One region of the Gordonia sp. SGD-V-85 genome, then DNA from elsewhere that is predicted to be linked to it. Evidence: riboswitches for the same ligand, from Rfam matches in the RefSeq annotation. Region 1 holds a riboswitch; each other region holds the start of a gene.

Region 1 (10,048 bases):
GTGTCACCGTCGGTTGCACCCGCCGCCGAGCGACGTCCGCGAGCCGAGCGCTTACCGGACGGACGCAGCTCCTTCGCGGTTCCGGTCGACGTCTCGTCGTCCGTACCCGCGTCGGTGGCCTCGTCGCGACCGTCGAGCTCAGCCGCGGCCGAATCGGCCGCAGAACCCTCTGCGGCGTCTTTGGCGCGGGCGGCCCGGTCTCGCTTGCTCAACTTCGCGGTCCTCTCGTCAGCGTGTGCCCTTCACCAGGGCAGGGGCGACAGGACTTGAACCTGCAACCTGCGGTTTTGGAGACCGCTGCTCTGCCAATTGAGCTACGCCCCTTTGCGACGCCCGCCACCGGAGTGGTCGGCGTTGCCGTCCTTCTCGATCCGGCCTCGCGGCCCGTCGACGTTTCGTCGCCGACAAAACCAACGCGCCACCCTATGGGTAGCGCGCAAGCCTGAATCAATCAGACACTTCAGTGTAGATCACCGGGGCGGTGGACCCAAAACGGGCTCGCCTCCGCTCCCCCGACGACCGTACACGCCACCCGTCCGTGAGCCGCCGGAACGGCTCGCGACCGGTCGATCAGTTGAACTGGATGACGGCCTGCGCGCGTCCGAAGATGCGGCGATCGCCCTGCTTGGCGGTGATCGCGATGGTCCCGCGACGAGTTGCGGGATCGAGCGACTTCACCTTGCCGGTGAAGTCGACGGCCGCGCTGTCGTCGGCCGGGACGTACACCGGGCTGGTGAAGCGCACGTTGTACTCGCAGAAGGCCGCCGGGTCGCCGATGAACTCGGAGACGAAGCTTGCGCCGAGCCCCATCGTCTGCATGCCGTGCGCGACGACGTCGTCCATGCCGGCCGCGTTCACGACGTGGTCGGAGAAGTGGATCGGGTTGGGGTCGCCGGCCACGCCCGCATAGTTCGCGAGATTGCCGCGCGTCAGCAGGTAGCGCTTGGGCGTGAGTTCCTGACCCACCGTGAGCGTGTCGAAGTCGACGGCACCGAAGGCGCCCGGCGACTGGGTCGGATCGGGGAGGTCGTAGCGACCCGCCTTCGGCTCGACGGTGTGCCCGGATTCGCCGATGGCGTCGACCTTGATCATCACGTGGTCGAGGGACGCCTCGAGTTCGGGGTCGACGTCCATACCGGGACGCGCGGCCAGGGAGGTCCACGTGGTCATGACCGGCTCGTCGTGCTGGTTCCAGATGACGTTCTTGGTGACCATCAAGTCGATCATCTCGGGACTGCTCACATGCCGGAACGACTCGAGCGAGACGTCGCAGATCAGGCGGTCCCCGACCTTCATCGGCTGGTGGTAGACCAGCCGCTGGTCGGTCTGCATGATCTGCCACATGTCGTAGCCGGTGACGACGTCTTCGAAGAGCTTGCGCTGGGCGATGATCCCGAGCACCGACACGTAGGTGGGCGCGGCGATCAGGCGGTCGTGGCCGAAGGCCCGGGCGCCCTCCTCGCTCCAGTGGGTCGGGTGCGCATCCTGCACCGCCATCGCGTGCTTACGGATCTCCTCGCGGCCGATCTCGTAATAGTCGTCGACCGTGTAGTGGAAGCCGACGAGGCTCTGCGTGTGGGCGGCGATCTCGTCGGGGGTCGGCTTCGCACCACCGCTCGACGCCTCGTCCGGACGATCCTGGATCTCGGCTCCGCTTACCTGTGACATTGAGCTCTACTCCTTCGGCCGACACAGCAAGACGGGCTGCCTCATCGAGAGGCAGCCCGTTGCTGGTGGTACTTCGAAACGGCCGACGACGGCGTCAGCGCGATTCCTTGTGCCCCTGATGCTTGCCGCAGTTCGGGCAGAACTTCTTGATCTCGAGGCGATCGGGATCGTTGCGGCGGTTCTTCTTCGTGATGTAGTTACGGTGCTTGCACACCTCGCAGGCCAAGGTGATCTTGGGGCGAACATCTGTTGAGGAGGCCACTTGATTGCCTTCTTTCGGGTGGTACGTGGTCGGGTTCGGAAGTTCCCTCAGGGCTTGCGACCCTTGCGCTCGGTTCCGGTCGGACCCGATGTGTAGCGGTGGAGGGACTCGATCCCTCGACCTCACGATTATGAGTCGTGCGCTCTAACCAGCTGAGCTACACCGCCCCGCGGACTTCTCGTCCAGCGAGCCCCCTGACGGAATCGAACCGTCGACCTTTTCCTTACCATGGAAACGCTCTGCCGACTGAGCTAAGGGGGCGTGCCCCGGGCGGTTGCGCCCGAGAGCCTTAACGAGGTTACACACTCGCGTCTGCGCTAGACAAATCGCTGGTCGGAGACCGTCTGTAGAGCAGTTTCGCGAGAATGGACCACGCCGTGGCAGGTATAGGATTCGAACCTATGTAGCTTGCGCGACGGATTTACAATCCGCTCCCTTTGGCCGCTCGGGCAACCTGCCGTGCCGCTCTTCCGGCCACCGTGACGGCCGTACGAACAACGCCGTGAAGAATACAACGAACACCGCATCAACGCGCAAACCGGCTGGTCAACAGGCCGGGACATGGTCTTGGCACAGGCGTCCCACCGCGACCCCCACTCCTGCTACTGTGGCTGCGTTCTGACACGGGGTGCTCCGCGACGCGGGGCTGAGATGAGACCCGAGAACCTGTCCAGGTAATGCTGACGAAGGGATGTCATGTCTGTGCATGCGCACGTGCCGGTCTCCGGCCGATTCTCCGACCACCTCTGGGAGGAGACGAAGGGGTTGCGGACGGCGATCGACGACCTCGAGTTCCTGCGGCGGCTCGGCGACGGGACGCTGCCACTCGAGGTGTTCCGCACCTACATGGAGCAGGACTCGCTGTACCTCGCCGGGTACGCGAAGGCCCTCGCCATCCTGGCGTCGAAGTCCCCCGACCCGCAGACCGCGGGGTTCTGGGCGAACTCGTCGGCCACCGCGGCCACCGTCGAGTCGGCGCTGCACGGCGACCTGCTCAACGGCGGCCAGCTGCCTCCGCGTGAGGGCGAACCCGAGCCGTCGCCGGCGTGCCTGGGGTACGTGTCCTACCTGACGGCCGTCGCCGCGACCGAGTCGTATGCGGTCGGCGCGGCCGCGGCCCTGCCCTGCTTCTGGATCTACGCGGAAGTCGGCCGGGCCCTGGCCGCGAGTGCCGCCCAGGTGCTCGCCGCCGACCCGAACCACCCCTACGCGCAGTGGGTGACCACCTACGACGCCCCGGAATTCCAAGAATCCGCCTCGCGGGCAAGGGAACTCGTGGACGCGGCTGCGGAGCACGCCGGCGAGCGCGAACGGGCCGCGATGGCGACGGCGTTCACCGTCGCCACGCGGTTCGAGCTCCTGTTCTGGGACACCGCGCTGAACCCGCAGCCGTGGCCCGCCGCATGAGCGCCCGCGCGCGCCGCCTCCTCACCGTGCTCGCCGCCGCGGTCGTCGCGTCGTCGGCGATCACCGCGTGCGGTTCGGGCGCCGGTTCGGACGGCAGCATCCGATTCGCGCTCGACTGGTCCCCGAACACCAACCACACGGGCTTGTTCGTGGCGCAGCAGCGCGGCTGGTTCGAGGAGGCCGGACTCGACGTCGAGATCCTGCCGTACAACAACACCGCCGTGGACACCATCGTGGACGCGGGCAACGCCGAGTTCGGGATCAGCACCCACAACTCGTCGACCTTCTCGCGGGCATCGGGCGCGCACACCATCTCCGTGTTCGCGCCGCTGCAGAAGTGGGCCACCGGCATCGGTGTCCGCGCCGACCGCCGCGACATCACGAGCCCGAAGGACCTCGACGGGAAGACATACGCCGGTTTCGGCGACCCGGGCGAGGAGAAGACCCTCGAGCAGGTGATCCGAAACGACGGCGGCACCGGCGAGTTCACCTCGGTGACCCTCGGGACCTCGGCATACGAGGCGGTCTACTCCGGTCAGGCCGACTTCACCGTCTCCTATCTCGCGTGGGAGGGCATCGAGGCCGAGCATCGCGGAACCCCGATGAGGTACTTCCACTACACCGACTTCGGTTTCCCGGAGGCATACGCGATCGTCGTCGACGCCAACGAGGACTGGCTGGCGGACAACCCGGACCGCGCGGCGGCCTTCGTGACGGCGCTGCAGCGCGGTTACCAGGCAGCGGCCGACGACCCGGACGCGGCGGCCCGCGACCTTCTCGCCGCCAACCCCGGTGCGTTCAACGACGAGCAGTTGGTGTTCGAGAGCCAGCGCATGCTCGCCGGTCAGTACATGAAGGACGCCGACGGCCGGGTCGGGCGGCAGACGCTCGAACAGTGGGCCGGGAACTCCGGGTTCCTGTACCGCAGCGGTCTGCTGACCGGCCCGGACGGGGCGCCGCTCACGACCGAGCCGGACTGGTCGACGTACTTCACCAATGACTACCTCGACACCCCTCGGTAGCACCGGCCTGCGTCGCATCGCGCCCGCGCTCGTCGCGGTGGTCGTCCTGGTGGCGGTCTGGCAGGTCTACGTCGACGTCAGCGGAATCCGGCCGCAGGTGCTGCCGTCGCCGTCGCGCGTCGTCGCGCAGGGTTGGTCGCACCGCGCGGAGATCGGGGTGCACGCCGCGGCGACGCTGCAGGTGACCCTGATCGGGTTCACGGTCTCGTTGGTCCTGGCCTGGCTGCTGGCCATCGTCGTCGACTTCTCGCCGGCGCTGCGACGGGCGTTCGTGCCGTTGTTCGTCGCCTCCCAGACCCTGCCGATCATCGCGATCGCACCGCTGATGATCATCTGGTTCGGCTTCGGCCTACTCCCGAAGGTGCTGGTCATCGCCCTGGTCACGTTCTTTCCGGTGGCGATCGGCCTGATCGAGGGATTCGCCGCCACCGACCGCGAGGCCGGCGCGCTGATGCGCAGCATGGGGGCCACCCGCCGCCAGGTCTTCCGCTATGTGCGGCTCCCGTCCGCGCTACCGAGGTTCTTCACCGCGTTGCGGATCGGCATCACCTATGCGGTGGTGGGCGCCGTGTTCGCCGAGTACGTCGGCGCCACCCAGGGGCTCGGCATCTACATGAGCCTGCAGAAGAACTCGTTCCGCACGGACCTGGTGCTCGCGGCCGTGCTGGTGACCGCGCTCCTGAGCGTCACGCTGTACCTGCTCACCTTCGCCGTCGAGCGGATCGTCGCGCCCTGGGCTCGCGCCGAGGACCGGAACCACCATGACTGACCACCGGCTCGTCCCAGACCACCGGCTGATCGTCGACCGGCTCACCAAGTCCTATCCCCGACCCGGACGCGGACAACCTCGCCGGGAGGTCCTCGACGGGGTGTCGTTCACCGCCGAGCCCGGCGAGTTCGTCTCCGTCATCGGGCCCAGCGGATGTGGCAAGAGCACCGTCTTCGGCCTGCTGGCCGGACTCGACGTCCCCGATTCCGGCAGCGCGTCCGTCGGCTCCGAACCCGCCGTCGCCGGACACTGCGCGTACATGCCGCAGAAGGACCTGCTGTTCCCGTGGCGCACCGTGTTGGACAACACCATCCTCGGCCTCCAGGTGCAGGGCGTGCCGACGAAGGAGGCCCGACGCCGGGCCGCGGACCTCTTCCCCGCCTTCGGACTCGCCGGATTCGAAGACGCCCGCCCGTTCCAGCTGTCCGGCGGGATGCGACAGCGCGCCGCACTGCTGCGCACCGTCGTCCAGAATCGCGACCTGGTGCTGCTCGACGAGCCATTCGGCGCCCTCGACTCACTCACCCGGACCGAGATGCAGACGTGGTTGCAGTCGGTGTGGCAGCGCTACCGGTGGACCGTGCTGATGATCACCCACGACGTCCGCGAGGCCGTCCACCTCTCCGACCGCGTGATCGTGCTGTCCGCCCGCCCGGCCACCGTGGTCCACGAGGTGCGCGTCGACCTCCCGCGCCCGCGCGATCCGGCGGGGCTCACCGCGCCCGAGTTCGTCGCCCTCGAGCGAGAACTACTCGAGGTACTCCATGACGAGTCGCGTCGTGCCCTCGCCGAGCAGGCACAGCGTCGAACGCCCCGGTAGACCCGCGCGGCCGCCCACTTCCGCTGATCGCCATGACATACCCTGTCGGACATGGCTGATTCATCCTTCGACGTGGTGAGCAAGGTCGACCGGCAAGAGGTCGACAACGCCCTGAACCAGGCTGCCAAGGAGTTGTCGCAACGGTACGACTTCCGCGGCACCAACACCGGCATCGAGTGGTCCGGCGAGGAGAACATCGTGATCACCTCGGACGCCGAGGAGCGCGCGCAGGCGGGCCTCGAGGTGTTCAAGGAGAAGCTGATCCGACGCGACATCTCGCTGAAAGCCTTCGACGCCGGCGAGGTCGTCGGCTCCGGCAAGACATTCAAGATCACCGGCTCGCTGGTGCAGGGCATCGACTCCGAGCACGCCAAGAAGATCTCCAAGAAGATCCGCGACGAGGGGCCGAAGGGCGTCAAGGCGCAGATCCAGGGCGACGAGCTGCGCGTGTCGAGCAAGAAGCGCGACGACCTGCAGGCCGTCATCTCGCTGCTCAAGGGCGAGGACTTCGGTATCGCCCTGCAGTTCGTCAACTACCGCTGACGCGCCCGGTCGGTGGGTCGGCGCACCGAACCCCGACCGTCGGAAACCCAGACGGGCGTTGCGTCGTTTGACCGGATGAGGCGCCTGCACTCCGCGGCCGGCATCGGGTTCGCCCGGGCCGCCCGCGGAGCCCGAGACCCGCGGCGCCGGACAGACGAGGACCCGATGCATTTCAACGGATTGAAGACGGCGGCTCTGCTGGGTCTGATGTCGGCGATCATCGTCGGCATCGGCGCTCTGTTCCAGAGCCCGCTGATCCTGTGGGGATCGGTGATCGTCGCCGTCGGCATGAACGCCTACGTCTACTTCAACAGCGCCAAGATGTCGCTGAAGGCGATGCACGCGCAACCGGTCACCGAACTGCAGGCACCGGTCATGTACCGGATCGTGCGTGAGCTGGCGACCACGGCACACCAGCCGATGCCCGCCCTCTACATCTCCCCCACCGAGTCGCCCAACGCGTTTGCGACCGGCCGCAACCCGAAGAACGCCGCGGTGTGTTGCACCACCGGCATCCTGCACCTGCTCGACGAGCGCGAGCTGCGCGCCGTGCTGGGCCACGAGCTGTCCCACGTGTACAACCGCGACATCCTCATCAGCTCGATCGCCGGCGCGATGGCGGCGGTGATCAGCGGCCTGGCCAACTTCGCGATGTTCATGGGCGCGTTCGGCGGGCGGGACAACGCGCCGAACCCGCTGGCGATGCTGCTCATCGCGTTGCTGGGACCGATCGCGGCCACCCTGGTGAAGCTGGCCGTCTCCCGCTCACGCGAGTTCCAGGCCGACCAGTCCGGGGCCGAACTCACCGGGGATCCGCTCGCACTCGCATCGGCGCTGGCGAAGATCTCCGGCGGGGTGCAGGCCGCGCCGCTGCCGCCGCAGCCCGACATCGCGGCCCAGTCGCACATGATGATCGAGAGTCCGTTCCGCGCGACCGACCGGATGGCCAAGATGTTCGCCACCCACCCGCCGACCGCGGAACGCATCCGCCGCCTGCAGGAGATGGCCCGCGACGGTCGCTGAGCCGGCTGAGCAGAGATCCTGCCGGTCGACCCCTCAGCCCACGCGTTCGATCGTGTAGTCCACGAGCGACGCCAGGGCACGGTGGGCCGGCGACTCGGGGAGTTCGGCCAGCATCGCGTGCGCCTCGTCGGCGAACTCCTGCAACTTCGCCCGGGCGGCGGTCATACCCGCCGACGAACCGAGCAGTTCGATCGCCTCGGCGACCTCGGCGTCGTCGGTGAGCGGCCGGGCGGCGCCGTCGGCGGCCACCAGGAGTTCGCGTAACCGCGCCGACGTCGCGTCGTCGCCCATGAGCGCGTAGAGGACCGGCAGCGTGTGGACGCCTTCGCGAAGGTCGGTACCCGGGGTCTTGCCCGACTCCACCGACACCGAGCTGATGTCGATGATGTCGTCGGACACCTGGAAGGCGACTCCGACGATGTCGCCGATGCGGGAGAGCCGCTCGATGTCGTCGGGCTCGGCCCCGGAGGCCATCGCGCCGAAGCGGGCGGCGGCGGCGATCAGCGAGCCGGTCTTCTCCCAGACGACCTGCAGGTAGTGCTCGATGGGGTCGGCGCCGGGTTTGACCCCGACCGTCTCCCGCATCTGGCCGGTGACGAGTTCGGCGAACGTCTCGGCGATGATGCGCACCGCCTCGGGGCCCAGCGTCGAGACGAGTCGCGAGGCGCGCGCGAACAGGAAGTCACCGGACAGGATGGCCACGCTGTTCGTCCAGCGCGCGTTGGCACTCGCCGCACCGCGGCGCATCGCGGCCTCGTCCATCACGTCGTCGTGATAGAGCGTGGCGAGGTGGATCATCTCCACCACCGTCGCCGAGGTGATGACATCGTCGGAATCCGGGCGCGGACCGAACTGGGCGGCCAGGATCGCGAACATGGGCCGGAACCGCTTGCCCCCGGCCTTCGCGAGGTGGGTCGCCGCCTCGGTCATGACCTCGTCACCCGACGAGAGTTCGGCGAGCAACAGATCCTCGACCCGCTGCAGCGACGAGCGCACCGTATCGGCGAACTCATCCGACACCAGGTCAACCCCGGCGAATGTGGACTTCACGGAAACGCGGCCCCATCTCGTCTGATCCGGCAACTACTCGACGGCGGACACGCGACTGCCGCGTAGACCCCACCTGCTGCGAGCCTAGCCCGTCGGGGGTCCGGACATACTGGTCGGGTGAGCACGGACACGACGCCTCCTTTCCCCGATTCCGCCGATGTCCTCGTCGTCGGCGCCGGACCGGGTGGATCGGCGGCGGCCGCCCATGCCGTCGCCGCCGGCCGGGATGTGGTCCTCGCCGACGCCGCGGTGTTCCCGCGCGACAAGACGTGTGGCGACGGCCTCACGCCGCGGGCCGTCGCCGAACTCGACGCGCTGGGGCTCGGCGCACTCCTCGACGACCGTCCGCGCATCGACGGACTCCTGCTCAACGGCTGGGGCGCACGCCAGCAGGTCCGGTGGCCCTCCGGCCGGTTCCCCGCCTACGGCAGCGCGGTGGCACGCACCGAGTTCGACGACGCCATCCGTACGCATGCGGTGTCGGTGGGAGCGCGAATGATCGAGGGCGCCAAGGCCATCGGCGTCGAGATGGACGGTGACCGGGTGGGCGCGGTGACCTTCGCGACGCCGGCGGGCACACACACGATGCGGGTCACCGACCTCGTCGTCGCCGACGGCGTCCGTTCGGGAATCGGCAAATCGCTGGGGCGGCAATGGCATCGGGACACCGCCTACGGAGTCGCCGCCCGGGCGTACGCACCGTCGGCACGCGCCGACTCGCACTGGATGGGGTCGCACCTCGAACTCCGGGGACCCGACGACGCACTGCTGCCCGGGTACGGCTGGGTCTTCCCCCTCGGGTCGGCCGGGGGCGGACAGGTCAACGTCGGCGTGGGCGCGCTCGCGACGTCGAAACGCCCGGCGCACATGGCACTTCGACCGATCCTCGAGCACTACGCCGCGATGGTGCGCGACGAGTGGGCTCTCGACGGCCCACCCGTCCGGATCACGTCCGCCCTGCTGCCCATGGGTGGTGCGGTGTCCGGTGTCGCGGGTCGCAACTGGATGCTGATCGGCGACGCCGCCGCGTGCGTCAATCCGCTCAACGGCGAGGGCATCGACTACGCCCTGGAGACCGCCCGGCTCGCCGTCGAACTCCTCGGCACGGACGACTACACCGACCGGTGGCGCGATGTGCTGGTGGAGCACTACGGGCTCGCCTTCTCCGCCGCCCGCCGTCTCGCCGGCCTGCTCACCATGCCCAAGACCGTCCCCACCCTGGGCCGGCCCGGCATCCGGTCGCCGCAACTGATGTCCATGGTGGTGCGGGTCATGGGCAACCTGATCACCGCCGAGGATGCCGACCTCGTGGCCAGGGCCTGGCGCACCGCCGGGCGGGTCTCCCGGCAGGTCGACCCGCGGCCGCCGTTCTCCTGAGAGGGGCCGCCGGGCCGCCATCCCGGTGGCGCGTTGAGACGATCGGGCTGTAGTGTTCCAACACGTGTGGCCGCGGCCACAGCTGTGACAGAATCAGGCCACCCGTC
Region 2 (10,048 bases), on a different contig from region 1:
CGAACCCGGAGCGGCCCGGTCCGTCGTTCGGATGGCCGGTCGCGGGATCGCGCGTCAGTCCCGGTCGCGCCCGGGCGAGGACGCGTGCGCCCAGAAGCGCTTGGGGATCCGGCCGGCGCGCGCGGCCAGTCGGCCCCCGGCCACCGCGTGCCGCATCGCCGTCGCCATCAGTTCGGGGTTCTCCGCCCGGGTGACCGCCGTGGCCAGAAGCACGCCGTCGCAACCGAGTTCCATCGCCAGGGCCGCGTCGCTCGCCGTCCCGATGCCCGCGTCGAGAATGACCGGCAGCGGGTCGTCGAAGCGGGTGCGGCAGTCGTCGACGATCATCTCGATGTTGTGCGGGTTGAGGATTCCGAGTCCGGTCCCGATGGGCGATCCGAGGGGCATCACCGCCGCCACCCCGAGATCGGCGAGGCGCGCGGCCAGGACCGGATCGTCGTTGGTGTAGGCCAGCACGACGAAACCATCGGCCACCAGTGCGGCCGCGGCGTCGACGAGTTCGATGGCGTCGGGCATCAGGGTGCGTTCGTCCGCGACCACCTCGAGCTTCACCCAGTCGGTCTCGAACGCCTCGCGCGCCAGCTGGGCGGTCAGGACGGCCTCGGCGGTGGTGTGACAGCCCGCGGTGTTGGGCAGGACGGCGATGTCGAGCCGGCGCAGCAGATCGAAGACCCCGGTGCCCGAGGCCGCGTCGACGCGCCGAACCGCGACGGTGGTCAGCTCGGTCCCCGACGCGACCAGCGCGCGTTCCAGGGTCGCGAGATTCGACGCGCCGCCGGTGCCGGTGATGAGTCGCGACGAGAAGTCGCGACCGGCGATGCGCAGATGGTCCGCATCCGGGATCGTCTCGTCGCCGGACTTCTGCTCGGTCCGCGAGGCGTCGGGCTTCAGATCGGCGAGCTCAGCCACCCTGCACCGCCGTGACGATCTCGACGACGGCACCGTCGGTCATGGTGTGCCGGTCCCAGCGGCCGCGCGGGACGACCGCGCCGTCCACCGCGACCGCTATCCCCCGGTCCGGCAACCCCAGCCCGGTGACGACGTCGCGCACCGACGTGTCGGCGCCGACGTCGACGCTCTTGCCGTTGACGGTGATGCTGGCGGTGATACTCATTCCTCTGCTCCTTCCAGAATCGACAGCACGCGGGCGGCGGTGCCCGGGGCGAGGACGATCCCGTTGCGCCCGTGCCCGGTCGCCACGACCGTTCGTGTGTCCACACGGGTGACGATCGGCAATCCGTCCGCGGTGCACGGCCGCAGACCCGCCCCTGCTTCGGTCAGTTCGTAGGTCCGCAGCCCGGGGAAGACCTCGATCGCGTCGGCGAGCAGATCCGCGACCCCGCCGGCCTGCGGCGCGCGGTCGGCCGTCCCCTCGGCCTCGTACTGGGTGGCGCCGACGACGACTCCGTCCTCGCGCGGCACCAGGTACACGGCCCGCCCGTGGAGGCGTGCCCGGACGACGTGACCGGGCGGCGGCACCGACCAGCGCGTGCGGCGCAGACGGAGGATCTCCCCCTTCGCCGCATGCAGGTCCACGTCCGGCCAGAGGGCCGCGGTGCCGAGTCCGGCGGCGAGCAGGATCTGGGTGTCGGAACCGAGCTCGTTGAGATCGGCCAGGGATTCGACACGCGCGGAGACCAACTCGGCACCCGCCGACGTCGTGGCGGCGCGCAACGCCTCGAGCAGCCGCCGGTTGTCGACGGACCACTCGCCGATCGCGCGGTAGCCACCGACCAGTCGAGAGCTCAGCGACGGTTCCAGGGTCCGGATGTCGCGGCCGGTCACCGGCTGCAGCGCGGCATCGGTGGCGGGCTGCCCGGCCCAGACGAAATCGGCGAGATGCCGCAGGTATTCGATGTCGGTGGCCGAGGCCGCGACGAACAGCGAGTCGGTGGCGGTGACGACACCCGGGTCGTCGAGCCGCTTCACGAGCGCCGGCCACAGCCGGACCGATTCGACCGAGAGGGCCAGGGACGCGTCCTCGCCGGGATGACCCTCGCCGAGTGAACCGAGCATGCCGCCGGCGACCCAGGACGCGCGCTCGTCGGTGCCGGCGTCGAGGACGCGAACCCGCCATCCGGCGTCGGCCGCGGTGAGCGCACAGGTCAGCCCGATGACACCGCCCCCGACGACCGTCAGGGCGCGGTGGGCAGGGCGCTGCGGTGGGGAATCCACGCTGGGAATCACCTTCCTTCGCCGGAATGACCCGGATCAGGTTCGACGGTCAGCGGAATCTGTCCGCACTCTCAGCCCGGCCGATCCGGACTCCCGTGTGTTCGTGCGATCCACCCTACGCCGGGGCGTCGGGGGTCCGGTTAGCCTGGTCGGCGTGACGACCCCGAACCGCACCAGCTCCGCGTCGACGGACCCCGGCTCCGCGACGGACCGTCGCCGGCGGCTCTCCACGGCCCGCCTGTACCTGTGCACCGACGCCCGGCGCGAACGCGGTGACCTGCTCGACTTCGTCGACGCAGCGCTCGCGGGCGGCGTCGACATCGTGCAGCTGCGCGACAAGAACTCGCCGGGCGAGCGCGAATTCGGGACCCTGGAGGCGGGCGAGGAACTCGAGATCCTCGCGGGCATGCGGACGGTCGCCGACGCGCACGGTGCCCTGCTGGCGGTCAACGACCGCGCCGACATCGCGGCGCTCTCCGGGGCCGATGTCCTGCACGTCGGACAGGGCGACCTGTCGCCGTCGGCGGCCCGCCGGATCGTCGGACCGGACGTCGTCATCGGCGCCTCGACCCACGACCCCGCGCAGGCCGCCGCCGCGATCGCCGACGACGACGTCGACTACTTCTGCGTCGGTCCGTGCTGGACCACCCCCACCAAACCGGGCCGCGCCGCCGCCGGCCTCGACCTCGTGTCCTCAACGGCCGCAACACAATCAGCCAAGCCGTGGTTCGCCATCGGCGGGGTCGACGCCGGCCGCGTCGGGGAGGTCACCGCGCTCGGGGCGCGGCGCATCGTCGTCGTACGGGCCATCACCGCGGCCGACGACCCGGCCGCCGCAGCCGGCGACCTCGCCGCGATGCTCTAGCGGTTCCCTGGCGGAAACACGTTTGCCCGGTCGGTGTCGCGGGTCTATGGTGGACCGATCATGTTGTGCATCACGAGCGTTCTCGTAACCCGCCGCAGCGGGGTCTGAATCTGACCGACCCCCCGCTGCGGGTCGGTTGCGCTCTCCAGTCGGTCATCCGTTCTTCGACCGAAATCGGTTTTCGAGATGCACCCTCTTCATCTACCTCGTCGATCCTGTTCGTGGACCGAGCGCGACGACCGGCACGGCGGCGACCACTTCGCCGCACGTTTCGGCCGCCCGCTTCCCCCCGGGATGCACGAGGAGGCCGCCGGGATGACCTGGCAGGAATTCACCGACGAGTACTCCCGTGGCGGCACGATCCGGCTGGGCTCATTCTCCGCCGTCCCGTGCTCGGGCGACCTGGTCGAGTGCCGCGCGACGCTCGCGATCGCCGACCGCATCATGTCCCGCAGCGCCGTCGCCGCCGGCCCCGTCGGGGCAATGACCTCGATCCTCTACGACGTCGGCGCCCCGGTTCAGATCGTCCGGCTGCACCAGCGGGTCGTCGACGGCCTGGTCACGACGTTCCTGCTCTGCGAGCACGACGGCCGGCAGGCCTGGGCCGTCGGTGAGGGCGCGAGCAGCGACGAGGCGAACGTCCACGCGCTGGTCGCCGGGGCGAACCGACTGCTCGAGTCCGACCGCGCCGGGGTGTGAGGGCTCAGCTCTGGGGATCCAACATCGCGATCCGCTCGCGGAGGACGGGCCACGCAAGTCCGAACGCGGGGTGCAGCGGGAGTTGATCGACGCGCTTCTCGTCGACCCATCGCAGTTCCGTGGATTCGAAGTTGGCGACCGTGCGGACCGGCGAGTCCGTCTCGGCGATGACCGTCGTGTAGGTCCATCCGCCGGGCGCCTCGAGGGTGACGACCGCGGCGACGACGCGCAGGTCGTCGGCGGTGATCCCGGCTTCTTCCTCGGCCTCGCGGATCGCGGTGTCGATGGCACCCTCATGCGAGTCGCGGGCCCCGCCGGGTAGCGCCCACGTGCCGCCCTGGTGCGACCACGCGGCGCGGTGTTGGAGGAGCACCCCGGTCGATCCGTCCGGCAGCGGCGCCCGCAGCAGCAGACCTGCCGCGCCGTGGATACCCCAGTATCGAGAACCGTCGGGATCGATCACCCAGCCGTCGCCGTCGCCGCGCACCACGCCTCCTCGCAACCCGGTCGCCCCGACCGGGTGCCTCCACCGTAAGTGAGATGCGCAACACCTGCCAGGGAGACTCCGAAGCCCTCTCATCGCGGCTCGGAACCACGAGGTGCCATCGACGAGCACCTGGCACGCGCGAACCGCCGAGGTCGGCGGCGCGGCGCTGGTCGACTCGGGAGGAACCCGGCACGATGACATAGGGTGAAACACGCACGACCCGGTGAACGATGACCCAGATGACACAACCCCTGACGTTGATCGCCCGGTCACGCGAATCCGGAACGGGGAACCGGTGACCGTAGGACCGCACCGGAGACGATCCAGCGTTTGAGAAGGGATCAGGTAGGTGACCGGCGACGCGTCCTCCGTGCGGACGGCGCTGACGCGTGGCGGTCGCACGATCCGTCCGGCGCAGGCCTCACCCCCGATCCGACAGGTGCTGGCCGACCGACGCGAACTCGTCGCCACCGCCCGGGAACGCGCCCAGTCCCCGTTCCAGACCCTGCGCCACTTCGCGGTCACGACCCCGGGCAAGCTGATCATCATCTGCGGAATCCTGGCGCTCGGCTGTCTGAGCACCGGCCTGTACGCATCGACGGTCCTGGAGGATCGCACCCAGACCCTGCAGCGCCTCATCGATCGGACCGAACCGCTCGCCGAGGCCGCGCAGGTTCTCTACAGCTCGCTGTCGATCGCCGATGCGTCGGCGAACGCGGCCTTCATCTCCGGCGGACTGGAGACCCCCGATCTGCGGCAGCGCTACTCCGACGCGCTGGCGACGGCGTCGTCGTCGCTGATCCTGGCCACCGGTACCTCCAGCGAACCCGGTTCCGGCATGGTGTCGGACCGGGCCGAGCAGGCGGTCAGCGCCGATCTCGAGACCCTGTCCACCTCGATCCCGGTCTACAGCGGACTCATCGAGACGGCGCGGACGAACAACCGGCTCGGCAACCCGGTGGGATCGGCGTATCTCGGCCAGGCGTCGTCGATGATGCAGGACCAGATCCTCCCGGCCGCCCAGCGCCTCTACGAACGGCGATCGATGGCCATCGCCGACCCCCAGCAGACGCTCACCCGTCCACCCTGGACCGTGTATGCGCCGCTCCTGTTCCTGCTCGCCGCGCTTGTCCTGACGTCGCGCTACCTGGCGCGGCGGACCCGGCGGCGGTTCAACATCGGCATCGTGGCGGCCATCTTCGCCCTCAGCGTCGGGACCCTGTGGTTGCTCGCCTCCGGTCTGATGTCGGTGGCCGCCACCAGCGATGCCCGCACCGAGGGCGCCGACCCGCTCCGCGACCTGACCGCCGCCCGGATCCTCACCCAGCAGGCGCGGTCGGCCGAGACGCTCTCGCTCATCCGCCGCGGTGATCAGGGCGGTCTCGAGCGCAGCTTCTCCGCGGCGACCAGCGAGATCGGCAACATCGTCGACGACGTCCGCGAGGGCACCGAAGACGGCGACAGCGCGGTCACCGGCGAACAACTGGACACGGTCACGGCGGCGCTGACCGAGTGGCGCCGCACCGACGCCGCGGTCCGCCGCTACATCCAGACCGGCAACTTCGGTCTCGCGCGCCTGCACACCGTCGGCGACGGACCGGACAGTTCGGCCCGCGCCTACACCGCGGTGGACACCGCGCTGGTCGATGCGATCACGACTGCCCGGAACTCCTTCCGGGACGACATCAACACCGCGCAACGGGTCCTCGGGTTCACCGGCACCGGCATCCTGCTGCTCACCGTCTTCGCCGGCGTCGCGGTCGTGGGCGGTCTCATCCCGCGCATCCGGGAGTACCGATGACGACCGTCCCCTCGCCTCGCCGCCTGCTGACCGTCGTGGTCCTGCTCGCGCTCACCGGCCTCGTCGCCACCGGCTGCGTGCGTTTCCCCGCACCCGACTCACCCCCACCGACGGCGACCGCCGGGCAACCGATGCTGCCCGGCGTCCAGTTCGACGTGCCCGTCGAACCGCCGCCGAGTTCCGAGGCCTGCAACGCGACCCTGACCCTGCGGCCGCCCGCCCAGATGCCGCCGCCTGCTCAGATGCCGATCAATTCGACGATGGCCGGCATCCTCGAGCGGGGCCGGCTCATCGTCGGGCTCGACATCGGGTCCAACCTGTTCAGCTTCCGCGATCCGATCACCGGCGACATCCAGGGCTTCGACGTCGACATCGCGCACGAGATCGCCGGCGCCATCTTCGGCGACGACCGCCGCGTCGAGTTCCAGGTGCTGAGCTCGGCGCAGCGGATCGACGCCCTGCGGGACATGACGGTCGATCTGGTGATCAAGACGATGAGCATCACCTGCGACCGGTTGCGCGACATCAGTTTCTCGGCTCCTTATTACGTCGCGTCCCAGCGCATCCTGTCGTTCCGGAACTCGAACGTGACCGGTCCGGCGCAGCTCGCCGACAAGCGGGTCTGCGCCGCGCGCGGGACCACCTCGATCGGTCGTATCCAGGCCATCCAGCCCCGAGCCAAGATCGTCAGCACGACGACCTGGGCCGATTGTCTGGTACTGATGCAGCAGGGTCAGATCGACGCGGCGACCACCGACGACGCGATCCTCGCCGGTCTCGCCGCGCAGGATCCGTGGTTGCGGGTCGTCGGCCCCAGCCTCGGCGAGGAGTTCTACGGCGTCGGGATTCCCAAGGGCCAGGACGACATGATCCGGTTCGTCAACGGCGTGCTCGAGCGCATCCGGGTGACCGGCCGCTGGCAGGAGATCCGGGACCGGTGGCTGTCCATCCTCGACAGTGGGTACGGCGCTCCCCAGCCGTACTACCGGGACTGATCCCCATGGACGACGCGGCCCGAAACGATCACGACACAGACGACGTCACCCACGGCGACCGGAGCGACGACCTCGGCACCCAGCGGGTCTCGCTCGACGCCCTGCTCGGCGACGACGACACCGGCCTCGACGGTCCCGGCCCGGGCGGTGGCCGTCCCGGTGGTGAGGACGCGGAGACGACCGCGAAGGTGGTCGACGTCGGCACCCAGCGGGCCGACCTGGCGGCGCTGACCGAGGGCCCCGACGACATGGACGACACCACCGACCCCCGGCCCGGCCGACGCACCGACCCGGATGTCGGAACCCAGGCCGTCGCACCGGTGTTCACCGTGGGGGTCGACCCCGACGACCGGACCGACCGCGTCGAACGGCAACCTCCGGCCGTGCCCCTTCCGGAACCCGACTCGGGTCCGCTCGGCCGGCGTCTGGTTCCGCGGCGTCGGCCTCCGGTGCACGAGCGGCGGCTCGGCAGCGGCCTGGTCGAGATGCCGAAGATCACCGACATCGAACCCGAGGACGCCGTCATCGACGACCCGGTGATCGCCGACAGCAAGCGGTTCTGCTGGCGCTGCGGCAAACCCGTCGGTCGAGCCGAGGGCGAGGGCGCCGGTCCCCCGACCGGCGACTGTGGCAACTGCGGCGCCCGGTATTCCTTCGTCCCGGGACTGGCTCCCGGAACATTGGTCGCCGACCAGTACGAGATCGCCGGCGCCATCGCCCACGGCGGCCTCGGCTGGATCTACCTGGCCATCGACCGCAACGTGAGCGACCGGCCCGTCGTCCTCAAAGGCCTGCTGAATTCCTCGGATTCGGAGGCGCAGCGCGTCGCGGTCGCGGAACGGCAGTTCCTGGCCTCGGTCAACCATCCCGGGATCGTCAAGATCTACAACTTCGTCGAGCACGTCGACGACGATGACCGCTTCGGCTACATCGTGATGGAGTACATCGGCGGCCAGACGCTCAAACAGATCACCGCGGGCGATCCGGACAACTCCCTGCTGTCGGTGGAGCAGGGCCTGGCCTACATCCTGGAAGTGCTTCTCGCCGTGGGCTATCTGCACTCGGTCGGCCTGGTCTACAACGACGTGAAACCCGAGAACATCATGGTCGGCAGCGACGAGGTGAAGCTGATCGATCTCGGCGCCGTCTCGCCGATCAACGGCTACGGGCACCTCTACGGCACGCCCGGGTTCCAGGCACCGGAGATCGTCAAGACCGGACCGCAGATCGCGACCGACATCTACAGCATCGGACGCACCCTCGCAGTCCTGACCGTGCCGATGGAGATGCGGAACGGACGCTACGTCGACGGTCTACCCGCCGCGTCGAAAACGCCTGTCTTCCGGAACAATCCGTCGTACTACCGCCTCCTGCAACGCGCCACCGCCCCTGACCCGGCCGACCGGTTCGTCTCCGCGGAGGAGATGAGCACCCAGGTGCTGAACGTGTTGCGCGAGACGGTCGCCGTCCACACGGGGGTCCCGCGGCCCGCGCTGTCCACGGTCTTCACCCCGCAGCGCTCGACGTTCGGCACGGACCTGATGCTCGCGCCGGTCGACGGCTTCTTCGACCCCGATCAGGCGGCGTTCTACGATCCGGTGGACATCGCCAACGCTCTGCCCGTCCCGCTGGTCAACCCCCTCGACCCGGCGGCGAGTCTGCTCACCTCGGCGGCGCTGTCCGACCCGCGACAGACCCTGGATTCCATCAACACCGCCCGGGCAGAGGGTTTCGCCGCGCTCTTCGGCGGCCGGCCGGTCAAGAACGCTCACCCGTCGCGGGAGATCGACCTCGCCGAGGCCCGCGCGCATCTGCAGCTCGACGACGTCGACACCGCGCTCGCCCTTCTCCAGGAAGTCCGCGCCCACCACGGTGATTCGTGGCGGGTCGAGTGGTACATGGGCATCTGCGCGTTGATGAACGACGAACCCGAACTGGCCTACGAGCGCTTCGACGAGGTCCTCGGTGCGATGCCGGGCGAGGTCGCGCCCAAGCTCGCCGTCGCCGGCACCGCCGAACTCATCGGCCGTTGGCTGGCCGACGAGAAGGGTCCGGCGAAGTCCGCGGAGAAGATCGCCAAACTGTATGACGTTGCGCAACATCACTATCACGATCTGTGGTTGACCGATCACAGCATCGTGACCGCCGCGTTCGGTCTGGCCCGACTCGCCGTCGCGGCCGGTGACATCGACGCCGCGATCCAGCCGCTCGACGAGGTGCCGGCGACCAGCCGCCACTTCAACACGGCGCGGGCGACGGCGATCATCGCGCTCGTGCACGGCCGACCCACCTCGCAGGTGACCCGCGAGCAGATCGTCGAGGCCGCACGGCGTCTCGAGCAGATCCCGGACACCGAACCACGCAAGGCGCGGATGCTGCTCATCGTGCTGGGCACCGCGCTGGGCTGGATCCACGACAATCCCGACGACGCCAAGCAGGACAACGAACCCTCGACGCTGCTCGGCTTCCCGTTCACCGAGTACGGCATCCGCACCGGCACCGAACGTTCGCTGCGCCAACTGGCCCGCCTGACCCGCACCAACCGGGACCACCGGTTCATGCTCGTCGACCTCGCCAACTACGTCCGGCCGAATACGTTGTTCTAGGGCTATCCGAAGAACGTCCCCGCTGCGTTGCGCACGAGCGGGTCTTCGCCCAGGAGCTCCGCGAGGTGGGCCTCGACCGGTGACGGACGGGTGCTGCGACGCACGCGCAGTGGCGGTCGGACGTCGATGACGTGGCTGGTTTTCAGCCATGAGCGGCGCGCTCGATCGTCGGGCCCCCTGCTCCCTGCGGAGCTTGCGGAAGGCGCGTCAGCCCGGTTCCCTGAGGAGCGCCCGGAGCTTGCGGAGGGCGCGTCACGAAGGGTCGGGCGCGTCTGACCGCCGGGCCGGGTTGGTGGTCCGTGGATCTCGTCGCGCACGGTGTTCAGGTGTTCTGCGAACCGCCGCGGTATGTCGGGTCGGCGGTTCAGGCGACCGGGATTGGGTGGGGCGCCGGGTTCAGCGTTCAACCGCCAGACGCAG
Region 3 (10,048 bases), on a different contig from region 1:
CTCGAGCAACCGGCCAGCAGGCCCGCGAACAGGAGTGCACTCGCGGCGAGTGCGCCCAGGCGTGGTCGTGAAATCACGTGAAGATCCCCCAATGGGTTGTCGGTGTCGTCCGGCGGACCGGACCGTGTCACCCCGCGCGGTCAGAGCGAGCAGGGCAGCAGGACGAATCCCGCGATGGTGCAGACGCTTCGGTTGGAGAGCTTCCACTTGTTGCCGCTCCACACGAACGTCATCGAGCGATTCTGGCTACCGCGGCCGACCACGCTGATCTGCAGCGGAGCGGTCAGCGTGTTGCCGCTGACCTGGACGGGCCCGACCATCTGGTAGCTGAGCCCGACGTTGCCGTAGGTCGTGATCGCGCGGGCGACGAGGTCGATCTGACGGAGCGCGCGCTCACCGCCCTCGAGTTCGGCGGCGCGTGCGGCGCGGCTGCCGTTGGAGTTCATGACGATGCGGACCTTGGTGTTGAGCTGTCCGGGCGTCAGCGCGGTCGGGCCGGCGGCAACGCTCTGCTGCGGGGCGGCCGTGGTGCCCGGCGCGGGAGCAGGTGCGGGGGCCGCACCCGGAGCCGGCGCGGCTCCTTCACCGGGAGGACCGACCGGTCCACCGATCGCTCCGCCGCCTTCGGGCACGTTTTCCGTCGGGGCCGCTGCCGGTGCGCCGGCGGGTGCGGGCTGACCGGGGACGGGCTGCTGGCCGGCAATGCCCTGCTGGGGCAGCGCGGTCTGCGCGGCACCGAGGTTGACGACGGTCGGCTGTGCGGCGGTGGCGGAGTCGTTGCGCTCGCTCACCACGATGCCCACCACGCCGATCGTCACGACGATCGCGGAGATGATGGCAGCGATGCCTGCCGACGCCAGGACGGTCGGGACGCTGACCCCGCCCGACCGGCGAGACGAACCGGTGTCCGACTCGCGGTGGTCGACCCCCGAGTAGTAATCGGCCCCGGCCGGGTCCTGGTAGTTGACGTCGTTGCTCATGTTGTTCTTTCTCCGTGTATGTCTTCGCCCCCGCCGAGCCGACGGCCACCTGTATATTGCAGCCCTCGGACCCCGGATTACAAGGCAAGCCTAAGCTCGCACCCCCGTCAGGTTGACGGGAGGGCCTCCTGCAGCACTTCGTCGAGCGCGGCCACGAACCGTTCGGCGTACCCGGGTAGCGCCTGCGCGTCGGTGACGACGCCGAACGTGGTGGTGTGTCCGAGGATCAGGGTCGTCACCGACAGCGAGTAACCCGCGAGCGGCGACAACGGTGTCAGGGTGACGATCGAGCGCCCCAGCACCGACCGGACCCGCGAGAACCCGGGGTTGATGCCGATGTGGATGTCGGGGTGCATGTGGGACATCGACGCGTTCACGATCGCGCGCTGCAGACCCCACAGCGGGGCGCGCGGCAGATCGTCGGCGGCGGCCAGGTACAGCTCCGGCTTCCGCGTCGCTATGGTTTCGAGTTCGCTTCGCGCACGGCCGATCTGACGTGACAGATCGGGCTCGTTGCCGAGCAGGTTGAGGAGCGCCACGGACACCGCGTTGCCGGTGTGCCGGAACTCGTCGTCGAGGGTCACCGGCAGTGTCACGCGGACGACGTCGGCCTGTGGGGACGCGGGCGGGTTGAGGCTGATCGCCCGGCCGATGGCGGCGAGGAGGAACTCGTGAACGGTCGCGCCGTTGCCCTTGGCAGCCTTGCGCAGCGTCCGGGTCGACGCGGCGAACAGGGCGTACTCGCGCTCGCCCGACTTCGTCAGCGCGGGCCAGGCTCGTTTCTTGCCACCGCCCGCCGCGTGCTGGTCGCCATAGGCGGCCTTCGCCTCTTTGAGTTCCTCGGGGTCGATGCCGCTGATCCGGAAGCGGGGACTTGTGGCGAATCGCTCGAACTCCGCGAGATCGTCGGGTTCCCCGTCGGCGAGGAGAGCGGCGAAGGCCGCCCCCGCGATGCCGTCGGAGATGCTGTGGTGCACCCGGAGCAGGACCCACTGTCCGACGCCTTCGGCACCCGCCGACGGCGTGAACAGGGTGATGTCCCAGAACGGGCGCGGACGCGGCAGCGGCGACTCGAGCAGTTTCGTCACCCGTCGCTGGAGATGGGCGCGATCGGTGAACCCGAACTCGGTCACGTGCTCGCCGGCATCCCAGCTGTCGTCGGCGAGCACCATTTCGGGCTTGCGCCAGCGGCCGTTGCGGATACCCAGCCGGAAGATCTCGAACAGCCCGGCCCGCTCCCGGACCCGCGTCCGCACCTCGTCGAGGCCGAGCAACGCCCCGTTGCTCTCGAGCTGCAGGATCATCGACCAGTGCATGGGCGCGCTGTCTTTGTCCATGTGCAGGTAGGTGTGGTCGGGCGGCGCGAGTTCGGTGACACGCGCGTCGGCCGGCGCCTGGCTGGCTGGGCTGTTCATGGGATGACCGCCTGGGTGAGAGGGACGATGGCTCGAGCGCTTCAGGACACCGGCGAGCCGGTGCCGTGGAGTTCGGAGTCGACGAACATGGCCTTATAACGCTCGGTGTCGGGTTTCATCGCCGCCGCGACCAGTTCCCACAGCACCTCGTCGGTGCCGCCGCCGACGCGGGCCAGTTTCATGTCCCGCCACCAGCGACCGATGGGGGATCCGGTCTCGAGGTAACCGATACCGCCGAAGATGTGCAGGCACTCCGACGCGACCTCTTCCCCGAGGTTGGCGGCGGTGGCCTTCAGCGCCGCGGCGGTGCGCAGGTTGATCTTGCCCTCCGCGGCGACACCGGCCAGCGAATAGCGCAGGACGTCGACCCTGGCCTGCAGATCGGCGACGCGCAGCCGGAGCGCCTGATGGTCGTAGAGCTTCTTGCCGAACTGGGTACGCTCCACCATCCGGGCGAGTGTCACGCCGATCATCACGTCGCACGCGGCGGCGATCTGGGCGGCCACCGAGTACCGCTCGTGCGCCAGTCCCCAGCTGATGATCGCCAGGCCCGTCCCCGGCCGGGCGATCAGCGCCTCGTCGGGAATCCAGGCGTCGATGGTCACCGGCGCGGTGTCGAGGGGCCCGGCGCCGAGTTTCGCATACGGCTTCCCCACCGTCACCGACTCGATCGGGACGGCGGCCAACGCCACGTTGCCGCCCACGTCAGGACCGTCGTCGACGCCACGGCAGACCACGAACACGTGGTCCGCGATCGGCGAGAGAGACACGAACTTCTTGTGCCCGACGACGCGGAACCCGCCGTTCTCCGGCAGGATCCGGGTCTCGGAGTTCTGTAGATCCGACCCGCCCTGCTCCTCAGAGGCCCCGATACACAGCACGGTCTCGGCGGTCAGGGCGCGCTGGGCCAGGTCTCTGAGATAGTCGTTGCGGCCGAAGCGGCGGAGGATTGCGATGGCCGAATCGTGCAGGCTCACACCCACTCCGATGGCCGCGGAGCCCAGCGCGCCGAGATGTGCGCCGAGGGCGAAATGGTCGTGGAGGTCGGTGACCTTGCGGTCCTCCCACTTGCGGACGAAGACGCCCTCGGCACCGAGGTGTTCGAGCAGGGGCCGCGGGAATCGATGATCCCGCTCGGCCTGCGCCGTCCAGGCCGTCACCTGCTCGTCGAACGCGGCGTCGAGCAGTTCGGCGTACGTCTGCACTGGGGTCTCCACAGTCATGTCGGGTCCGGGTCCTCTCAGGCCGGGGTGCCGGCCTTCGACCGGATGAGGTCCTCGAGGTCGCCGACGGTCTTGGACTCGAAGAGCTCCCGTTCCGACAGCTTCACGCCGAGACGCTCTTCGATCGCCACCACGCCGATGGCGAACGCCACCGAGTCCAGCCCGAGGTCGTCGATCAGCTTCGAGTCGCGGCTGATGTCGCCGAGCGCGAGGTCGAGGTCCTCTTCGAGGATGCCGCGCAGGGCTTCGGTGATGTGGTCGGACATGTGGTGGCTCCTGGGGTGGTGATGTTCGGTCGAAAGTATCGGTCGGTCAGCGCGGGACCACGTACGGGGCGACGCTGGCCAGCTTCTCGCAGGTCTCGGTGAACTCGCGCTCCGGCGTGGACTGCGCGACGATCCCGGCACCGGCACGCAGCCATGCGCCTTGCCCGGACGAGAAGATGGTGCGCAGGGCCAGGGTCGCCTCGAGCTCGCCCGTCGACGAGGCGGTGAGGATCGCGCCGGAATACAGGCCGCGGCGTCGGGGCTCGAGACGGTCGATCGCCTCCACGGCCGGGGTCTTGGGGATGCCCGACGCGGTGATCGACGGGAACACCACCTCGATTGCACGCCAAGGCGTTTCGTGATCGGCGAGGGTCCCGCGCACGGTCGAGGCCAGATGCTGGACGCTCCCGCGCTCACGAACCTCCATGAACTCACTCACGGCCGTGGTGTCCGCAGCGGCGATCGAGGAGATCTCGTCGAAGCACGCGCGCACCGACATGGCGTGCTCGGCGATCTCCTTGGCATCCGAGAGCAGGTCGGCGCGGGCCGCCGCGTCCTGCTCCGCGGAGATCCCGAAAGCCCTTGTGCCGGCCAGTGGTTCGGTGACCACGGTCCGGTCGTCGTGCACCGCGACGACGAGTTCGGGACTGAACCCGGCCGCCTGCAGGTCACCGAGCGAGAGCAGGTAGCTCCGGGCGGGGTTGTTGTCGGCGCGGCCGCGGGCGTAGGTGGCAGGGATGTCGACGTCGAACGGGATGTCGACGGCACGCGAGAGGATCACCTTCTGGTACCGCCCGGCTTCGATCTCGGCGACAGCGGTGGCCACACGGCCGCGGTAGTCGTCCGGGTCGGACTGCACGTCCACCGGCCGCGACTCGCCGGGAACGGTTGCTCGCGAGGCGATCTCGAGGAGACGACCGGCACGCTCGGCGTCGAGCGACCCGGTGTCGACCCCGTCGGCATCGACAGTCGCCTCGAACTCGGGAACGATGAGGTGCGCCAGCACCGTGTCCTCGGGAACGCGCTCGAGGATGCCGTGATACGGGGCGCAGAAGTCGAAACCGACCCAGCCGTAGACGCGCCAGTCGGAAATCGACAGCGACGCGGTCGCGGCGGCGAGCGCGTCGGCGGGGTCGCCGCGCCAGGGCGTCGTCGTGCGGTCGCCCTGATCGTCGACGATGACCTCACTGCGTGTGATCACCACGCGGGCGCGGACACCCGCCGCGAAGGTCCAGCGCCGGTCGCGCTCGTAGACGACATGGTCGCCGAATTCGCCGGAGCCGGCCCAGGCCGCCGTGATCCGCGCGGCATCGGACTCGCTCAGCGGCGAGGCCGGCGCGAGCAGGTCGACGAACTGCGCGGCGTGCGATTCGGTTGTCAGCGACATGTCCTTCGTTCCTCCGGTCGTGATGCACTCGAGCACCGATGATCATAGGGAATCTTAGGGCAGCCTAATCAAACAATCCCCCGCGGGTCGACAGCCGGCCTCCCGCCCTGCATCGACCGGTAAGGTTACCCTATCCTGCCTGTGTTTGAATGAACTCATGCCGACGCATCTCGACCCCGCGACCGATCTGCTCGACGGTTTCGCTCCCCACACCGACGCACAGGCACAGAAGTACCGCGACGCCGGCGTCTTCCTCGACCGCCCGTTGTTCGCCGGCCTCGATCTGGCCGCCGAGCGAACTCCCGACTCCCCTGCGCTGACCGACGCCTCCACCGACGGGCCGCGCACGCTCACCTATGCCGAGTTCCGCGACGCCACCCTCCGTCGTGCCGCCGGTTTCGTCGCGGCCGGACTGCGGCCGACGCAACGGGTCGTGTTGCAGCTGAACAACTCCCTCGACTTCGCGGTCACCCTGTACGGCCTCCTACGCGCGGGTGTCGTTCCGGTGATGACGCTGCCCGCGCACCGGATCACCGAGATCGCCCATCTCGCAGCCGGTGCCGGCGCGGTCGCCTACATCGGTGAGGACGGCCGCCGGGGGTTCGACTATCGCGAGCTCGCGACCGAGCTGCAGTCACGGGTGCCCGACGTCGCGCAGGTCTTCATCTCCGGCGAACCTGGTCGATTCACACCGCTCCCCGACGCCGACCCCGCCTCGGTCGAGCTCCCGGCTGCCCCCGACGCCGGGCTACCCGCCCTGTTCCTCGTGTCGGGGGGCACCACCGGACTGCCGAAACTCATCGCGCGCACGCACGACGACTACGACCTCAACGCCCGGCTGTCCGCGGACGTCGCCGGCCTCACCGCCGACGACACCTACCTCGTCGCCCTGCCGGCCGCGCACAACTTTCCGCTGTGCTGCCCGGGAATCCTGGGCGTCTTCGGTGCGGGCGGCCACGTCGTCTTAGCCGACAACCCCAGTCCGGACAACACTTTCGACCTCATCGAGCGGCACCGCGTCACGGTGACCGCGCTCGTCCCCGCGCTCGCGCAACTCTGGTGCGCGGCGACCGAGTGGGAGCCGGCGGACATCAGCTCCCTGCGCCTGCTGCAGGTGGGCGGCGCCAAGCTGGCACAGTCCGACGCCGTCGCCCTCGACGCGGCCCTCGGCCCCGTCGTCCAGCAGGTCTTCGGCATGGCCGAGGGGCTGATCTGCTACACCCGGACCGACGACCCGCGTGACTTGGTGCACCAAGTGCAAGGGGCACCGATGTCGGAGCTCGACGAGGTGCGGGTCGTCGACGAGGGCGGAGCCGATGTCCCCGACGGGGAAGAAGGTGAACTGCTGGTGCGGGGGCCCTACACGATCCGCGGTTACTACCGCGCCACGGCGCACAACGAGAAGTCCTTCACGCCGGACGGCTTCTACCGGTCCGGGGACAAGGTCACCCGGCTGCCGTCGGGGCACCTGGCCGTGACCGGCCGCATCAAGGACACCATCGTGCGCGCCGGGGAGAACGTCGCCGCCCACGACGTCGAGGAGAACCTCCTCGCCCACGATTCGGTCCGGCAGGTCGCGGTGGTCGGGCTGCCCGACGACGCGCTCGGTGAGAAGATCTGTGCGGCAGTCGTGCTCTCGCACGAACACCCCCCGGCCCGACCACTCGAGCTGGCCGCGATCCGCACCTTCCTCGCCGACCGCGGACTCGCCTCCTTCAAACTGCCCGACGTGGTCCGCGTCGTGCGCACGCTCCCGGTCACCGCAGTAGGCAAGATCGACAAAAAGGTGCTCCGCGAGACACTGCTGTCGGAGCCGTCGGCAGGCTGAGCCGAGTCGGAGCCCGCTCCTCACACCGGCGCGAGGAGCGCGACCACCGCACCATAATCCCAAGGAAGCGCATAACCCCTGCTCCCTGAGGTGCGAGGAGCGATAGCGACGAGCCTCGAAGGGTCCGGCGAGGAATGTTCCGGAGCCGCCGAGGCTTACCTTCGGATCACACCGGCGCGAGGGTCACGATCCCGGGATGGCCGTCGAGATAGTGCTTGGTGAAGGTGCACACGGGCCGCAGGCGGGCGCCCTGCTCGCGGGTGAAGTGCACGACGGTGCGGGTGAGTCGGGTGGCGAGACCATGTCCGGTGTACTCGTCGTAGAGCACGGTGTGTAGGACGGTGATGGTGGTCTGACCGTCGACCGTCTCGGTCGAATAGCCGAGCACGCCGACCAGGTCGCCGGCGACCCACAGCTCGAACCGGTCGCGGTCGGGATTGTGCACCACCTGCGAGATCTGCTGCAGGATCGACTTCGCCGACTGTGGTGGTCGCTGACGATGCTTGCGTAGCACCCGACCCTCCTCACCTCTTGATCGTGGACATCGGACCACTGACATGTGCCGTCCGAACCTCGGCATAGGCCCCGCTTGTGATCCGGGTCACACGGTACCTTACGGAACCGTAACTGATGACCCCGATCGTCCGGTCGTCGCACATCGAGACGGTCGCGCGCACCCCTACGACCCGAACGAACTCCGCGCTGTAGGGTGGCGGACGCACGACAACTACACCGCGGGGGCTCTCACGATGACCGAGGGCTGAGATGGCGACGGGCGGTCGCCGACCGCTCGAACCTGTCCGGGTAATGCCGGCGTAGGGAGACAAGCCATGGGCACACGTGTATCCGCGACTCGCGACGGCAGCGCACCCGCCGACTCAGGGTTCCTGACCCTCGGTCCGATCGAGGGCAGCACCAAGCACTACCTCACGGTCGGCGACCTGCGCGTCCCGCAGCGTCGTATCCACCTCACCAACGGCGAACACCTCGACGTCTACGACACCTCGGGTCCGTACACCGATCCGACGGCGCGCATCGACGTCGAGAAGGGCCTCGCCCCCACCCGCGACAACTGGCGCCGCCCGGAACCGGTCGACGGCGCGAGCACCCAGCTAGCTTGGGCGCGGGCCGGGATCATCACCGAAGAGATGCGGTTCATCGCCGCCCGAGAGGGCATCGACCCCGAACTGGTCCGGTCGGAGGTGGCGATCGGGCGAGCGGTCATCCCGGCGAACCACCGGCATCCGGAGTCCGAACCGATGATCATAGGCAAGAACTTCGCGGTCAAAGTCAATGCGAACATCGGTAATTCGGCGGTGCGCAGCTCGATCTCCGACGAGGTCGAGAAGATGGTGTGGGCCACCCGCTGGGGCGCCGACACGATCATGGATCTCTCGACCGGCGCCGACATCCACACCACCCGCGAGTGGATCATGCGCAACTCGCCGGTCCCCGTGGGGACGGTTCCGATCTACCAGGCGCTGGAGAAGGTCAACGGCGATCCCGCCTCGCTGACCTGGGAACTGTATCGCGACACCGTGATCGAGCAGGCCGAGCAGGGTGTCGACTACATGACCGTGCATGCCGGTGTCCTGCTGCGCTACGTTCCGCTGACCGCGAAGCGGGTGACGGGCATCGTCTCGCGCGGCGGTTCGATCATGGCGGCCTGGTGTCTCGCGCACCACCGGGAGTCATTCCTGTACACGCACTTCGACGAGTTGTGCAAGATCTTCCGCCGCTACGACATCACGTTCTCCCTCGGCGACGGCTTGCGCCCCGGATCGATCGCCGACGCGAACGACGAGGCCCAGTTCGCCGAACTCCGCACTCTCGGCGAGCTGACCGCGATCGCCAAATCGCATGGTGTGCAGGTCATGATCGAAGGCCCCGGGCACGTCCCGATGCACAAGATCGCCGAGAACGTGCGCCTGGAGGAGGAGTTGTGCGAGGAGGCCCCCTTCTACACCCTGGGTCCGCTCGCCACCGACATCGCGCCGGCCTACGACCACATCACCTCGGCCATCGGCGCGGCGATGATCGCTCAGGCCGGCACCGCGATGCTGTGCTACGTGACTCCGAAAGAGCATCTAGGACTTCCGGACCGCGACGACGTCAAGGTCGGCGTGATCACGTATAAGATCGCGGCGCACTCGGCCGACCTGGCCAAAGGCCACCCGCGGGCACAGGAACGCGACGACGCACTGAGCAAGGCGCGCTTCGAGTTCCGCTGGACCGACCAGTTCAATCTCGCCCTCGACCCCGACACCGCGCGCGCATACCACGACGAGACGCTGCCCGCCGAGCCCGCGAAGACCGCCCACTTCTGCTCGATGTGCGGACCCAAGTTCTGCTCGATGCGGATCTCGGCGGACGTCCGCGCCTACGCCGAGGAGCACGGTCTCGTCACCGCGGACGACATCGACCGGACTATCGCCGAGGGCATGGCCGCGAAGTCGGCCGAGTTCGCCGAGGCCGGTAACCGCGTGTACCTCCCGCTCCAGACGACCGGCGGCGCCTGATGCGCACAGACGACGCACGACGACGCACAGTCGACGCGAATCAGCGCACGGTCGACGAACAGGCCTACACGGGACTCCCGCTGTCACCGCCCGGAACGGCCCCGGTACGGGTCCTGACGATCGCGGGTTCGGACTCCGGCGGGGGCGCGGGAATACAGGCAGACATGCGCACCTTCGCCCTGCTCGGGGTGCACGGGTGTGTCGCGGTGACCGCGGTGACGGTCCAGAACTCGGTGGGCGTGAGCGGGTTCGAGGAGATCTCACCGCAGACCGTGGCGGCGCAGATCGACTCCGTGTCCGGTGACATCGGTGTGGCCGCGGCGAAGACCGGGATGCTCGCGTCGGCGCCCATCATCGAGGCCATCGTCGAGCAGTGCCGCACGAGTGGAATCGGCCGGGACACATCCGTTCCGCTGGTGGTCGATCCGGT

Evidence for each region. A riboswitch is a leader RNA that binds a small molecule or an ion and turns the genes downstream of it on or off. The one in region 1 is predicted to bind thiamine pyrophosphate.
Region 2: linked by a shared signal. The riboswitch ahead of thiO (glycine oxidase ThiO) and the one ahead of AS181_RS20440 (TenA family protein) in region 1 are both predicted to bind thiamine pyrophosphate.
Region 3: linked by a shared signal. The riboswitch ahead of thiC (phosphomethylpyrimidine synthase ThiC) and the one ahead of AS181_RS20440 (TenA family protein) in region 1 are both predicted to bind thiamine pyrophosphate.

What each region holds. Positions count from the first base shown of each region.
Region 1 is NZ_LNQO01000022.1:59,580-69,627, forward strand. Features, by position in the region: gene secE (preprotein translocase subunit SecE) at 1-212, opposite strand, end outside; tRNA gene AS181_RS20410 (tRNA-Trp) at 252-324, opposite strand; gene AS181_RS20415 (fused (3R)-hydroxyacyl-ACP dehydratase subunits HadA/HadB) at 571-1,668, opposite strand; gene rpmG (50S ribosomal protein L33) at 1,763-1,930, opposite strand; tRNA gene AS181_RS20425 (tRNA-Met) at 2,024-2,097, opposite strand; tRNA gene AS181_RS20430 (tRNA-Thr) at 2,119-2,191, opposite strand; tRNA gene AS181_RS20435 (tRNA-Tyr) at 2,309-2,389, opposite strand; TPP riboswitch at 2,545-2,639, shown strand; gene AS181_RS20440 (TenA family protein) at 2,627-3,337, shown strand; gene AS181_RS20445 (ABC transporter substrate-binding protein) at 3,334-4,359, shown strand; gene AS181_RS20450 (ABC transporter permease) at 4,334-5,128, shown strand; gene AS181_RS20455 (ABC transporter ATP-binding protein) at 5,121-5,948, shown strand; gene AS181_RS20460 (YajQ family cyclic di-GMP-binding protein) at 6,000-6,491, shown strand; gene htpX (zinc metalloprotease HtpX) at 6,657-7,514, shown strand; gene AS181_RS20470 (polyprenyl synthetase family protein) at 7,548-8,564, opposite strand; gene AS181_RS20475 (geranylgeranyl reductase family protein) at 8,682-9,941, shown strand.
Region 2 is NZ_LNQO01000001.1:19,074-29,121, reverse strand. Features, by position in the region: gene AS181_RS00120 (thiazole synthase) at 55-843, opposite strand; gene thiS (sulfur carrier protein ThiS) at 902-1,114, opposite strand; gene thiO (glycine oxidase ThiO) at 1,111-2,175, opposite strand; TPP riboswitch at 2,171-2,282, opposite strand; gene thiE (thiamine phosphate synthase) at 2,330-3,040, shown strand; gene AS181_RS00100 (hypothetical protein) at 3,356-3,739, shown strand; gene AS181_RS00095 (NUDIX hydrolase) at 3,744-4,226, opposite strand; gene AS181_RS00090 (hypothetical protein) at 4,576-6,027, shown strand; gene AS181_RS00085 (glutamate ABC transporter substrate-binding protein) at 6,024-7,022, shown strand; gene AS181_RS00080 (serine/threonine-protein kinase) at 7,028-9,628, shown strand; gene AS181_RS00075 (HNH endonuclease signature motif containing protein) at 9,631-10,048, opposite strand, start outside.
Region 3 is NZ_LNQO01000006.1:261,461-271,508, forward strand. Features, by position in the region: gene AS181_RS09695 (ABC transporter substrate-binding protein) at 1-77, opposite strand, end outside; gene AS181_RS09700 (hypothetical protein) at 141-980, opposite strand; gene AS181_RS09705 (wax ester/triacylglycerol synthase domain-containing protein) at 1,088-2,395, opposite strand; gene AS181_RS09710 (acyl-CoA dehydrogenase family protein) at 2,437-3,618, opposite strand; gene AS181_RS09715 (acyl carrier protein) at 3,636-3,884, opposite strand; gene AS181_RS09720 (salicylate synthase) at 3,931-5,271, opposite strand; gene AS181_RS09725 ((2,3-dihydroxybenzoyl)adenylate synthase) at 5,429-7,099, shown strand; gene AS181_RS09730 (GNAT family N-acetyltransferase) at 7,266-7,613, opposite strand; TPP riboswitch at 7,824-7,938, shown strand; gene thiC (phosphomethylpyrimidine synthase ThiC) at 7,930-9,618, shown strand; gene thiD (bifunctional hydroxymethylpyrimidine kinase/phosphomethylpyrimidine kinase) at 9,618-10,048, shown strand, end outside.